One region of the Rhodococcus sp. IEGM 1330 genome, then DNA from elsewhere that is predicted to be linked to it. Evidence: riboswitches for the same ligand, from Rfam matches in the RefSeq annotation. Region 1 holds a riboswitch; the other holds the start of a gene.
What was found. A riboswitch is a leader RNA that binds a small molecule or an ion and turns the genes downstream of it on or off. The one in region 1 is predicted to bind thiamine pyrophosphate.
Positions count from the first base shown of each region.

Region 1 (5,337 bases):
TCGGACGCAGCGGAGTCAGACGCGGTGTCCATGGAACCTCCCGTTCGGTCGTTGCCCAACGTACCAACATCGATCACCCCCTCGGCGACGATACGCACAGCGTCGACGCCCGCGACCGAAGGAACCGGCGATGAAGAGAATCGGATGTGCCGCAGTGGCAGTCGTCGGGGCGTTCCTGCTCGGAGCCTGCGGTTCGAGCGGCGAAGGTGACGGTCCGATGGCGACCGTGATCACCGACCGCCCCACCCCGATCACCACGGCTCCCTCTGCCGCCTCCGCTGCGCCGGCATCACCGTCCACCACAGCGACCACCACGCCGACGTCCACCACGGCGGCATCGACGAGTCCTGCTGCAGCCCAGGCGAAGCCGCAGGACTACGCAGGCAAAGCACCAGGTTGGTACTACTTCTCGAGCCCCAGTGGAAAATTCGAGTGCGGTATCGCCGTCCTCGAGTCCTCGATCGCCGGATGCCACGGATCACTCCCTGATTCGGCACCGGAAGTTGCCGGCATCGGTGCATCGCGGAGTGCAGTCAAACCCAATGCCGTGCAGTTGATCGCGGGATCCCCGGCGAAGTTCGAGAGCCTCGGCGATCCCAAGTTCCACCGTTTCGACGGACCCGCAGCGGCCTTGCCGTACGGCGAGGAGCTCACCGTCCCCGGAAGTGGCTCCACCAACGGCCTTCGGTGCAGTGTCGACGAGCAGACCGGGGTCACGTGCTCCGATCAGGTCGGCCACAGTTTCACAGTCTCGGACGAGGATTTCGACCTTCGTTGACGGTCTCGTTCACGCGGCAAATTACCAGGCGTAATGTCCGGGGACGGTACGACAATCCCTGCCGTACGGTCTCCCCAGCGGCCGACGCCCGTGCGCGCGGCCGGAAGGTGCATCACTCATGAATCAGACCTCGGACCGCCACACAGCGAAGGTCATCGGCGTCAGCGTCGCCGCTGCTGTGGGCGGATTCCTGTTCGGCTTCGACAGCTCGGTCATCAACGGCGCTGTCGACTCGATCGAAGATCGCTTCCTCCTCGGCTCGTTCACCACCGGCGTCGTGGTCGCGATCGCCCTCATCGGGTGCGCAGTGGGTGCCTGGTTCGCCGGCAGCCTCGCAGACCGTTGGGGACGCAAGAAAGTCATGCTGCTGGGCTCAGCCCTGTTCGTCATTTCCTCGATCGGTTCGGGATTGGCGTTCAGCGTCCCCGACCTCATGCTCTGGCGAGTGCTCGGCGGACTCGGAATCGGCATCGCCTCGGTGATCGCACCGGCGTACATCGCCGAGATCGCTCCGGCCAAGTGGCGCGGCTCCTTGGCCTCGCTCCAGCAATTGGCCATCACCATCGGCATTTTCGCTGCTCTGCTTTCGGACGCCCTCCTCGCCGGTGCCGCCGACGGCGCGTCCAACGACCTGTGGTTCGGCATCGAAGCATGGCGATGGATGTTCCTCGTCGGCGTGATTCCCGCTCTCGTGTACGGGTTGCTGGCAACACTGATCCCGGAGTCTCCGCGGTACCTCGTCGGTCAGCATCTCGACGAAGAAGCGGCCCGAGTCCTCGCTGAGATCACCGGTGAACTGCATCCGGACGAGCGCGTCCACGAGATCAGGCTGACGCTGCGCAAGGAGTCACGCTCGTCGTTCGCCGACATTCGCGGTCCGAAGTTCGGCCTGCAACCCATCGTCTGGGTGGGCATCACGATGGCCGTGCTGCAGCAGCTGGTAGGCATCAACGCGATCTTCTACTACTCGACGACGCTATGGCGTTCGGTCGGCTTCACCGAGGATCAATCGTTCACCACCTCTGTCATCACCGCCGTGATCAACGTGGTCATGACGTTCGTGGCGATTCTGTTCGTCGACCGAATCGGTAGGCGCAAGCTGCTGATGGCGGGCTCGATCGGCATGTTCGGCGGGCTCGTCATGGCGTCCGTGGCGTTCTCGCAGGCGACCGGTAGCGGCGACGACGTCACGTTGCCCGCTCCGTGGGGTGCGATCGCGTTGGTCGGGGCCAATCTGTTCGTCATCTTCTTCGCCTCGACATGGGGTCCGATCATGTGGGTCATGCTCGGTGAGATGTTCCCCAACCGCATGCGCGCCATGGCGCTCGGTATCGGCACCGCAGCCAACTGGATGGCCAACTTCGCTGTCACGCTTGCCTTCCCGCCACTGACGTCGTCTGTGGGCTTGTGGGTGATCTACGCAGGATTCGCCTTGTTCGCCGCGCTCTCGTTCTTCTTCGTCAAGGCCAAGATCCGGGAGACCAAGGGCATGGAACTCGAGGACATGCTGGGCTGAGGCCGAACCGCAGATACAGGGGCGGCGGCATCGACACCGAGTGACCGGTGTTACTGTCGCTTTCGTTCTGACACGGGGTGTGTCCGCCGATGCGGATGCTGAGATCAAACCCGCCGAACCTGATGCAGGTAATGCTGACGAAGGGATGTCAAGGCGATGACGCCTGTTGTATCTGCGGACCCGGTCCGCTTCACCGATCGACTGTGGAATGCCTCCGAGGACATTCGACGCGCGATCGACGACCTCGAATTTCTTCGACTCCTCGGGGCCGGGACGCTTCCGCTCGATGCGTTCCGTCGATACCTCGAACAGGACTCGCTCTATCTCGGTGGGTACGTGAAGTCGCTGTCACTGCTGGCAGCACACGCACCGAACCCGGTCGCCGGAGCATTCTGGGCAAGCGCCGCCGCGAGCGCGATGGACGAAGCCGCATCGCACGAAGCGATGCTGACCGGTGGAGCGCTGCCCCCGTCGACCCGGACGCCCGAACCTTCACCGGCATGCCTCGGTTACACGTCCTACCTGACCGCGACGGCGGCAACCGAACCGTATCCTGTTGCAGCAGCAGCTGTTCTGCCGTGCTTCTGGATCTACGCCGACGTCGGCCGCTCACTCGCCGGTGCCGCGAAGGCGGTTCTCGATCGCGATCCCGATCACCCGTACGCGCAGTGGGTAGCCGCGTACGACGCACCCGAATTCCATGCCATCGTCGACGCCGCCAGGACATTCGTGGACGACGCCGCGGCTGCCGCGACTCCGATACAGCGCGAGCAGATGATCGACGCCTTCGTCGTGGCATCGAGGTACGAATTGATGTTCTGGGACAGCGCTTTACATCCCACCCCATGGCCCCTGGCCGAGAGTGCGGTGTACGCATGAGAACCACTCGAATCCTCGCCGCGTTGGCGGCCGCCGTCGTTGCCACGACCGGACTGGCGGGCTGCTCGGAGTCGACGGATTCCGACACCATTCGGTTCGCGTTGGACTGGACGCCGAACACCAACCACACCGGCCTCTATGTGGCCCTGCAGGAAGGCTATTTCGCCGAGGCCGGCCTGGACGTGAAGATTCTGCCGTACAACAACACCGCGGCGGACACTCTCGTCGATGCCGGAAACGCGGAGTTCGGTATCAGCACACAGAGTTCGGGAGTCTTCGCCACCTCGGCCGGCGCACAGACGGTGTCGGTTCTCGCGCCGCTGCAACACTGGGCGACGGGCATCGGAGTGCGCGCCGATCGAGACGATATCCCGAGTCCGAAGGCACTCGACGGGAAGGTCTATGCCGGCTTCGGCGAGTCCGGCGAGCAGGCCGGACTCGAGAAGGTCATCCAGAACGACGGCGGCACAGGCGAATACGAAACGGTGGTACTGGGCACCTCGGCGTACGAGGCGGTCTACTCCGGTACCGCTGACTTCACCGTCTCCTACTTCGCGTGGGAAGGCATCGAGGCCGAGCACAGCGGAACGCCGATGAAATACTTCGACTACACCGACTATGGATTTCCCGACGCCTACGCCATCACGATCAGTGGCAACGAGCCCTGGCTCGCAGCCCATCCGGACCAGGCCGAGAAGTTCGTCCAGGCACTTCAGCGCGGCTACCAACTCGCCGCCGACGATCCGGACAAGGCCGCACAGGATCTGATCGACGCCAATCCGGGAACCTTCACCGACGAGTCGCTCGTCTTCGAGAGCCAGGAGATGCTCGCAGCGAAGTACATGAAGGACTCCACTGGCGAGGTAGGACGACAGAGTCTCGACAAGTGGACCGCGTACTCGAAATTCCTCTACGACAGCGGTGTGCTGGCCGATCAGAACGGCGCGCCTCTGACCGCGGAGCCGGACTGGTCGACCTACTTCACCAATGACTACCTCGGCGATCGATGAGTCGGCAGCCGCTGACCGAGGTTCCTACTCGTTCAGCGGTATCCGAGCCTCGCTGCGTCGGTCGTGGCCCGCGCTGACCGTCGTGGTTCTACTCATCGCCGCCTGGCAGGTCTACGTCGAGATCAGCGGCATCCGGCCGCAGGTGCTGCCGTCCCCCGGCCGTGTGGTGGTCCAGGGTTGGGCGCAGCGCGATGCGATCGCCGAGAACGCGGCGGCGACCCTGCAGGTGACCCTCGTCGGCTTCGCGGTCTCCCTGGCCCTGGCGTGGTTGCTGGCCATCGCGGTGGATTTCTCGCCGTGGCTGCGGCGCGCGTTCGTACCGCTCTTCGTCGTATCGCAGACGCTTCCGATCATCGCGATTGCGCCGCTGTTGATCATCTGGTTCGGCTTCGGGCTGCTTCCGAAGATCCTGGTCATCGCACTGGCCACGTTCTTCCCGATGGCCATCGGGCTCATCGAGGGTTTCGCGGCGGCCGATCGGGACGCGCGATCGCTGCTGGCCAGCATGGGTGCCTCGCGCTGGCAACAGTTTCGATACGTGCGGCTACCGTCGGCGCTTCCCCGATTCTTCACCTCACTGCGCATCGGAATCACCTACGCCGTGGTCGGCGCGATCTTTGCCGAATATGCGGGGGCCAGTGCGGGACTCGGCATCTACATGAGCCAACAGAAGAACTCGTTTCGTACCGATCTGGTTCTCGCCGCGGTTGCCGTGACGGCCGTGATCAGTGTGGTCCTGTTCGTCTCCACCTTTGTGGTGGAGCGGTTCGTCGCGCCTTGGGCGCGCCACGGCTCGGCTGGTCTTCATGTCTGACTCCGACACCGCCGACACGTGCATCGATGTTCGCGATCTCACCAGATCATTCGGCGACAAGCCCGTGCTCGACGGCGTGTCGTTCGGTGTTCGTCCCGGCGAGTTCGTGTCGATCATCGGCCCGAGCGGTTCCGGTAAGAGCACGGTGTTCAACATGCTGGCCGGACTCGACAGACCCGACTCCGGCACGGTTCGAGTACCGCCGTGCGCCTACATGCTGCAGAAGGATCTGTTGTTTCCGTGGCGTTCGGTGTTGGACAACACCACCCTCGGGCTGGAAGTGCAGGGCGTTGCCAAGAAGGAGGCGCGTGCGCGAGCATGCGAGCTGTTCCCGGTGTTC
Region 1 covers NZ_JAWLSB010000016.1:74,740-80,076, forward strand. The annotation lists gene R4P57_RS26045 (carboxylesterase/lipase family protein) at 1-32, opposite strand, end outside; gene R4P57_RS26050 (hypothetical protein) at 131-778, shown strand; gene R4P57_RS26055 (sugar porter family MFS transporter) at 897-2,294, shown strand; TPP riboswitch at 2,358-2,457, shown strand; gene R4P57_RS26060 (TenA family protein) at 2,451-3,173, shown strand; gene R4P57_RS26065 (ABC transporter substrate-binding protein) at 3,170-4,183, shown strand; gene R4P57_RS26070 (ABC transporter permease) at 4,161-4,997, shown strand; gene R4P57_RS26075 (ABC transporter ATP-binding protein) at 4,990-5,337, shown strand, end outside.

Region 2 (5,337 bases), on a different contig from region 1:
CTCGCCTGCGCCCAGAATCGTTTCGGGATGCGGCCGGCATGTCGGGCCTGGTAGCCCGCGGCCACCGCGTTCCGCATCGCCGACGCCATCAGCGCCGGATCTTTCGCCCGGGTCACCGCGGTCGCGAGCAGCACCGCGTCGCAGCCGAGTTCCATCGCGAGGGTGGCGTCGCTGGCCGTGCCGATGCCCGCGTCGAGGATCACCGGAACCGATGCGGCGTCGACGATCATCTCGATGTTGTGGGGGTTGGAGATGCCGAGGCCGGTGCCGATGGGCGAGCCGAGCGGCATGACGGCCACGCAGCCGATGTCCTCGAGTCGCTTGGCCAGTACCGGGTCGTCGGTGGTGTAGGGCAGCACCTGGAAGCCGTCGTCCACGAGTTGTTCTGCGGCCTTGACCAATTCGATGGCGTCGGGCAACAGGGTTCGCTCGTCGGCGATCACTTCGAGTTTCACCCAGTCGGTCTCGAGCGCCTCACGGCCCAGTTGGGCGGTGAGCACTGCCTCGGCCGCACCGCGGCAGCCTGCGGTGTTCGGCAACGGGGCGATGTTCAACCGGCGCAGCAGATCCAGCACTCCCGTCCCACCCGCGGCGTCGACGCGGCGCATCGCGACGGTGGTCAATTCGGTTCCCGACGCGACGAGGGCGTCCTCGAGTACCGCGAGATTGGCCGCTCCCCCGGTGCCGGTGATGAGCCGGGAGGTGAAGGTGCGATCGGCGATGACCAGTTGCTCAGCCACCCTGAACCGCCGTGAGAACATCGATGGTCCAACCCTTTTCGACGCTGGTGGTGTCCCAGCGACTCTTGGGCACCACCGCTCCGTCGACGGCGACGGCGATGCCCTTCTCGGGCAGCCCCAGGAATTCGAGCAGCCGACGCATGGTCATGTCCTCGGTGAGCAGGTGATCCTCGCCGTTGACGGTGATACCGATCGCGACCTGTGTCATAGTGTCCTTTCGATTCGAGAAGAGTCGATCTGTGGGAAGCGTTCGGGTGTGGCTGCTTTCGCCTCGGGCAGCGTCTCGCCGGAGATCAGCGCGGCGACGGCGTCGGCGGTGATGGGCGCGAGCAGGATGCCGTTGCGGCCGTGGCCGGTCGCGACGACGACGTTCTCGGTCAGCCTGCCGATCAGCGGCAGTCCGTCGGGGCTCATCGGCCGTAGACCGGCAGCAGTTTCGTACAGTTCGTATTCGCCGATGCTCGGCATGAGTCGTTCGGCGTCGGCGATGAGGTCTCGTACCCCGGCAACGGTGACCTGGGTGTCCTGACCGGATTCGTATTGGGTTGCGCCGACGACCAATCCGTCGCCGCGCGGTACCAGGTAGATCGCGCGACCGTGCACGGTTCCGCGGACGGTGCGCGATGGTGGCGGTGCGGCGCTCGGCCGTCTCCGCAGTCGCAGGATCTCGCCTTTGACCGGCCGGACCGGCAGCGCGGGCCACAGTGCCGCCGACTGCGCCCCGGCGGCCAGAACCACCTGGTCGGCGTCGGGCATGATCTCCACCGGGGTGGTCACGAATTCCACGCCCGCATCCAGGCATCCCTGCTCGAGTGCGGCGATCAGCACCCGATTGTCGACCGACAGTTCGGTCGGAGCCAGCAGGCCCAGTCGAATGTTCTGTGCCAGAGCAGGTTCGAGCTCACGTAGCTGCGCCCGTCCCAGAATCTCGAGTTCGTGCCCCTGTTCGCCCACCCACTCGGCGATGGTTCGTAGATCGGCGGCGTCGGCGGAGTCGAGGGCAACCGTCACCGATCCGCTCGCGGAGAACACCGAGGGGCCGGGGAGGCGTCGGGCGAATTCCGGCCACCGCGCCAACGAGGCAGCGCCCAGGTGCAGCAGTTCGTGTTCGCCGGGCCAGCCCTCGGACAACGGTGCCAGCATTCCGCCTGCGACCCAGGATGCGCCCTTGCCCACAGCCGGATCGTGAACCGAAACTCGGTGGGCGTCCTGGGCCAGGCGCAGCGCCGTCGACAACCCGATGACGCCTCCGCCGATCACAACGATGTGCACGCGATGTCTTCCTCACTCCCTGCGCCCGCATGATCGGGTTCAGGTATTGACGGTAAGGGCGGCGAACCCACTCTCAGCCCCACGATCCTCGGGACTCCCGCGATATCTCGGCCACTCCGTTTTCGGTGGCGGCCACCATGAGAATACAGTTCGTTTCGTGCATCCATCTCAGACCGCCCGCAACCAGACTCCCCGTGAGCGTCTTGCGTCCGCACGCCTGTACCTGTGTACCGATGCCAGGCGCGACAAGGGCGACCTTGCGCAGTTCGCCGAGGCCGCGTTGTCCGGTGGCGTCGACATCATTCAGCTGCGCGACAAGAATTCCGCCGGCGAGCGCGAGTTCGGTCCCCTCGAAGCCAAGGACGAGCTCGCTGCGCTGGCGATTCTGCTCGCTGCGACCAAGCGGCACGGCGCGCTGCTTGCGGTCAACGATCGCGCGGATCTGGCGTTGGCCTCGGGTGCCGACGTGCTGCATCTGGGTCAGGGCGATCTGCCGGTGCACTACGCGCGGCAGATTCTGGGGCCGGACGTGGTGATCGGGCGCTCGACGCAGAACCGCGCTCAGTCCTCGCTCGCCGCGATCGAGGACGGCGTCGACTATTTCGCCGTCGGGCCGGTGTGGCCGACGCCCACCAAGCCCAATCGCAAGGCCGCGGGACTCGAGGCTCTGCGGGCGACGGCGGACGCACTCCCGGAGCGGCCGTGGTTCGCCATCGGCGGCGTCGACGCGACCAATGTCGATCAGGTTCGGGCGGCCGGTGCCGACCGCATCGTGGTGGTCCGCGCGATCACCGAAGCCCGGGACCCGCAGGCGGCCGCTCGTTCGTTGGTGCAGGCGCTCCAGGCCTAGAGCCCTGGAGCCACGCGAGAACCGTGGACGGCGTCAGGACCTGCACCGATTCCGGCAGGCGGTCGCGTAGTCCGCGGTCGGCGGTCACCAGCGCCGTCAGATCTCCATCGAGGTTGGCCTGGTCGGCGAGGGTGTCATCGCCACTGCCGTCGGCGAGAATCGTCCGGGTGCGCGGGTCGTCCACCACGGCGTCGCGGGCCTGGCCTTCGAGCACGGCTTCGATGCGGGTGAGCCAGCCGTACTGACCACTGGGCAGTTCGACGGTCCGCGGCAGCGTCTCGGCGAGCGAGGTCAGCAGTGCGCCGGTGGATCCGGCGCGGTCCTTCCACCATCCGTTCGGTCGCGAGCCCAGCACGTTCGCGGTGTCGAGCAGCACCCGGAGCGGCACGGTGCGCAGGGACGGCCAGCTGGACGCGAAACCCGGGTGCAGCGGGAGTTCGTCGACGATCGACTCCGGTACCCAGCGCAGCTCGGTGCTCTCCCCGTTGGGCACGGTGGTCAACGGATGATCGGTATCGGCGACGACGGTGGTGTAAGACCAGCCGCTCTCGACGCTCGCGGTGACGCGCTCGCTGCGCACACTGACCTGCTCGGCCGAGATACCGGCTTCTTCCTGGGCCTCGCGCACCGCCGCGTGCGCGGTGCTCTCGTGGGAATCGCGGGCCCCGCCGGGTAGTGCCCAGGTTCCGCCCTGGTGGCTCCACAGTGCGCGGTGCTGCAGCAACACCATCGGCTCCCCGCTGCTGGACGGCCCGCTCGACGGTGCACGCAGCAACAGTCCGGCCGCACCGTGCTTTCCCCAGTGCCGAGTGCCGTTCTCGCCGATCACCCAGCCGTCCCCGTCACCACGCATGCTCACCACCCTAGGTGAATCACCTGCCTGTAGTGGCTGCAGTACCGTCCGCCTACTTATATGCTCGGGTGCGTGATCGCGGCCGGTATTACCCCATCCGCTGCCGTCCCCCCGACAACGGCTACGCACGTCGGTGTCGCTGCAGGCAAGCCACCGGTTCGCTACACGATGCGTTCGACGCCTGCGCGGTTGGTCGCGATGGGAACCGCGCTGGTGGTGCTCGCGTTGACGGTCGGAAATCTTGCGTCCACGGCCGTGACCGATCGGGTCGATACTCTGGGCACCCTGTTGGTGCGCACCGAGCCCTTCGCGAACTCGGCACAGAATCTGTACGGGGCCCTGTCGGTGGCCGATGCGGCTGCAGCCACTGCGTTCATCGCCGGCGGTCTCGAGCCGCCCGAGGTACGCGAGCGCTACTCGCAGGCGCTGGGCGAGGCGTCGTCCGAGCTGATCGCAGCCTCGGCCGGGGTGACCGAGAACGACGCGGCAACCAGCGCGGTGCTCACGCAGATCGCCGCCGGGTTGCCGGTATACAGCGGTCTGGTCGAGACTGCGCGAGCCAACAACCGCAGCGGAAATCCGGTGGGCGCGGCGTATCTCGGCGAGGCGTCGACGATGATGCAGACGAGTTTGCTGCCGCTGGCCGAAAAGTTGTATACCGAGCAGGCCTCGCGGGTATCGGCCGATCAGGAACGGTTCACCAGTCCTCCCCTGTTCGCGATCGGCTCGCTGGTGTTCCTGTTGCTGATGACCGGCCTGGCTCAGTGGTACCTGTCGCGGACTACTCGCCGGACGTTGAACGTCGGATTCCTCACTGCCACAGTCGCTGTCGCCGGGCTACTGGGCTGGATGCTGGTGGTGGGACTGGTGTCCTCGATCGCCACCGATCGCGCGATCGACCGCGGAGTCTCTCCGCTGAAGTCCTACACGACGGGTTTCATTCTGGCGCAACAGGCCAGAGCAGACGAGACCCTGGACCTCGCCCGCCGCGGCGGCGGTCAGGATTACGGAGAATCGTTCGACGCCAACGTTTCTCGGCTCACGGAGATGTTTCAGGGCGACACCGCGGTGATCGATGCCCTGAACACGTGGTCGGTCTCGCACTCGAGGATCGATTCCGCACTCGAGGTCGGCGATTTCAACGGCGCGGTCTCCATTGCCACCGGCACCGGCGAGTCCGATTCGGCGGCCGCGTTCACCGCGCTGGACAGCGTTCTGGTCGACGGAATCGAGAATGCGCGAAGCGAACTGCGGTCCAACATCGACCGATCGGTGTGGGTGCTGTCCGGACTGTCGAACGGCGCGTACGTGCTCACCGTCGTCGCGTCGGTCGCCTTCGGTGTCGGCCTGTTCCCGAGGCTGCGGGAGTACCTGTGAAACGTCTACTCGCCGTCGGCATCCTGGCCACCGCCCTGTTGGTCGGATGTTCGCCGCCGGAGAACTCTGGGCCGCAGGTCGACACGACGTTCACCGAACCGCCACTACCGGAAGGCGCGTCCGTCGCCGCTCGGCCCACCGAGAGCCCCGCCGACGACGAGTGCGCCCGCCCCACCGCCAGCCTGCGACCACAGCAGGCAGGCACCGATGCTCCGCCACCGCCCCAACCCACGATCGACGCACTG
Region 2 covers NZ_JAWLSB010000010.1:169,317-174,653, reverse strand. The annotation lists gene R4P57_RS21890 (thiazole synthase) at 1-761, opposite strand, end outside; gene thiS (sulfur carrier protein ThiS) at 733-948, opposite strand; gene thiO (glycine oxidase ThiO) at 945-2,012, opposite strand; TPP riboswitch at 2,012-2,123, opposite strand; gene thiE (thiamine phosphate synthase) at 2,170-2,862, shown strand; gene R4P57_RS21870 (NUDIX hydrolase) at 2,801-3,715, opposite strand; gene R4P57_RS21865 (hypothetical protein) at 3,788-5,092, shown strand; gene R4P57_RS21860 (glutamate ABC transporter substrate-binding protein) at 5,089-5,337, shown strand, end outside.
Region 2: it holds a riboswitch for thiamine pyrophosphate, as region 1 does, so the genes downstream of both, thiO (glycine oxidase ThiO) here and R4P57_RS26060 (TenA family protein) in region 1, are expected to answer to the same signal.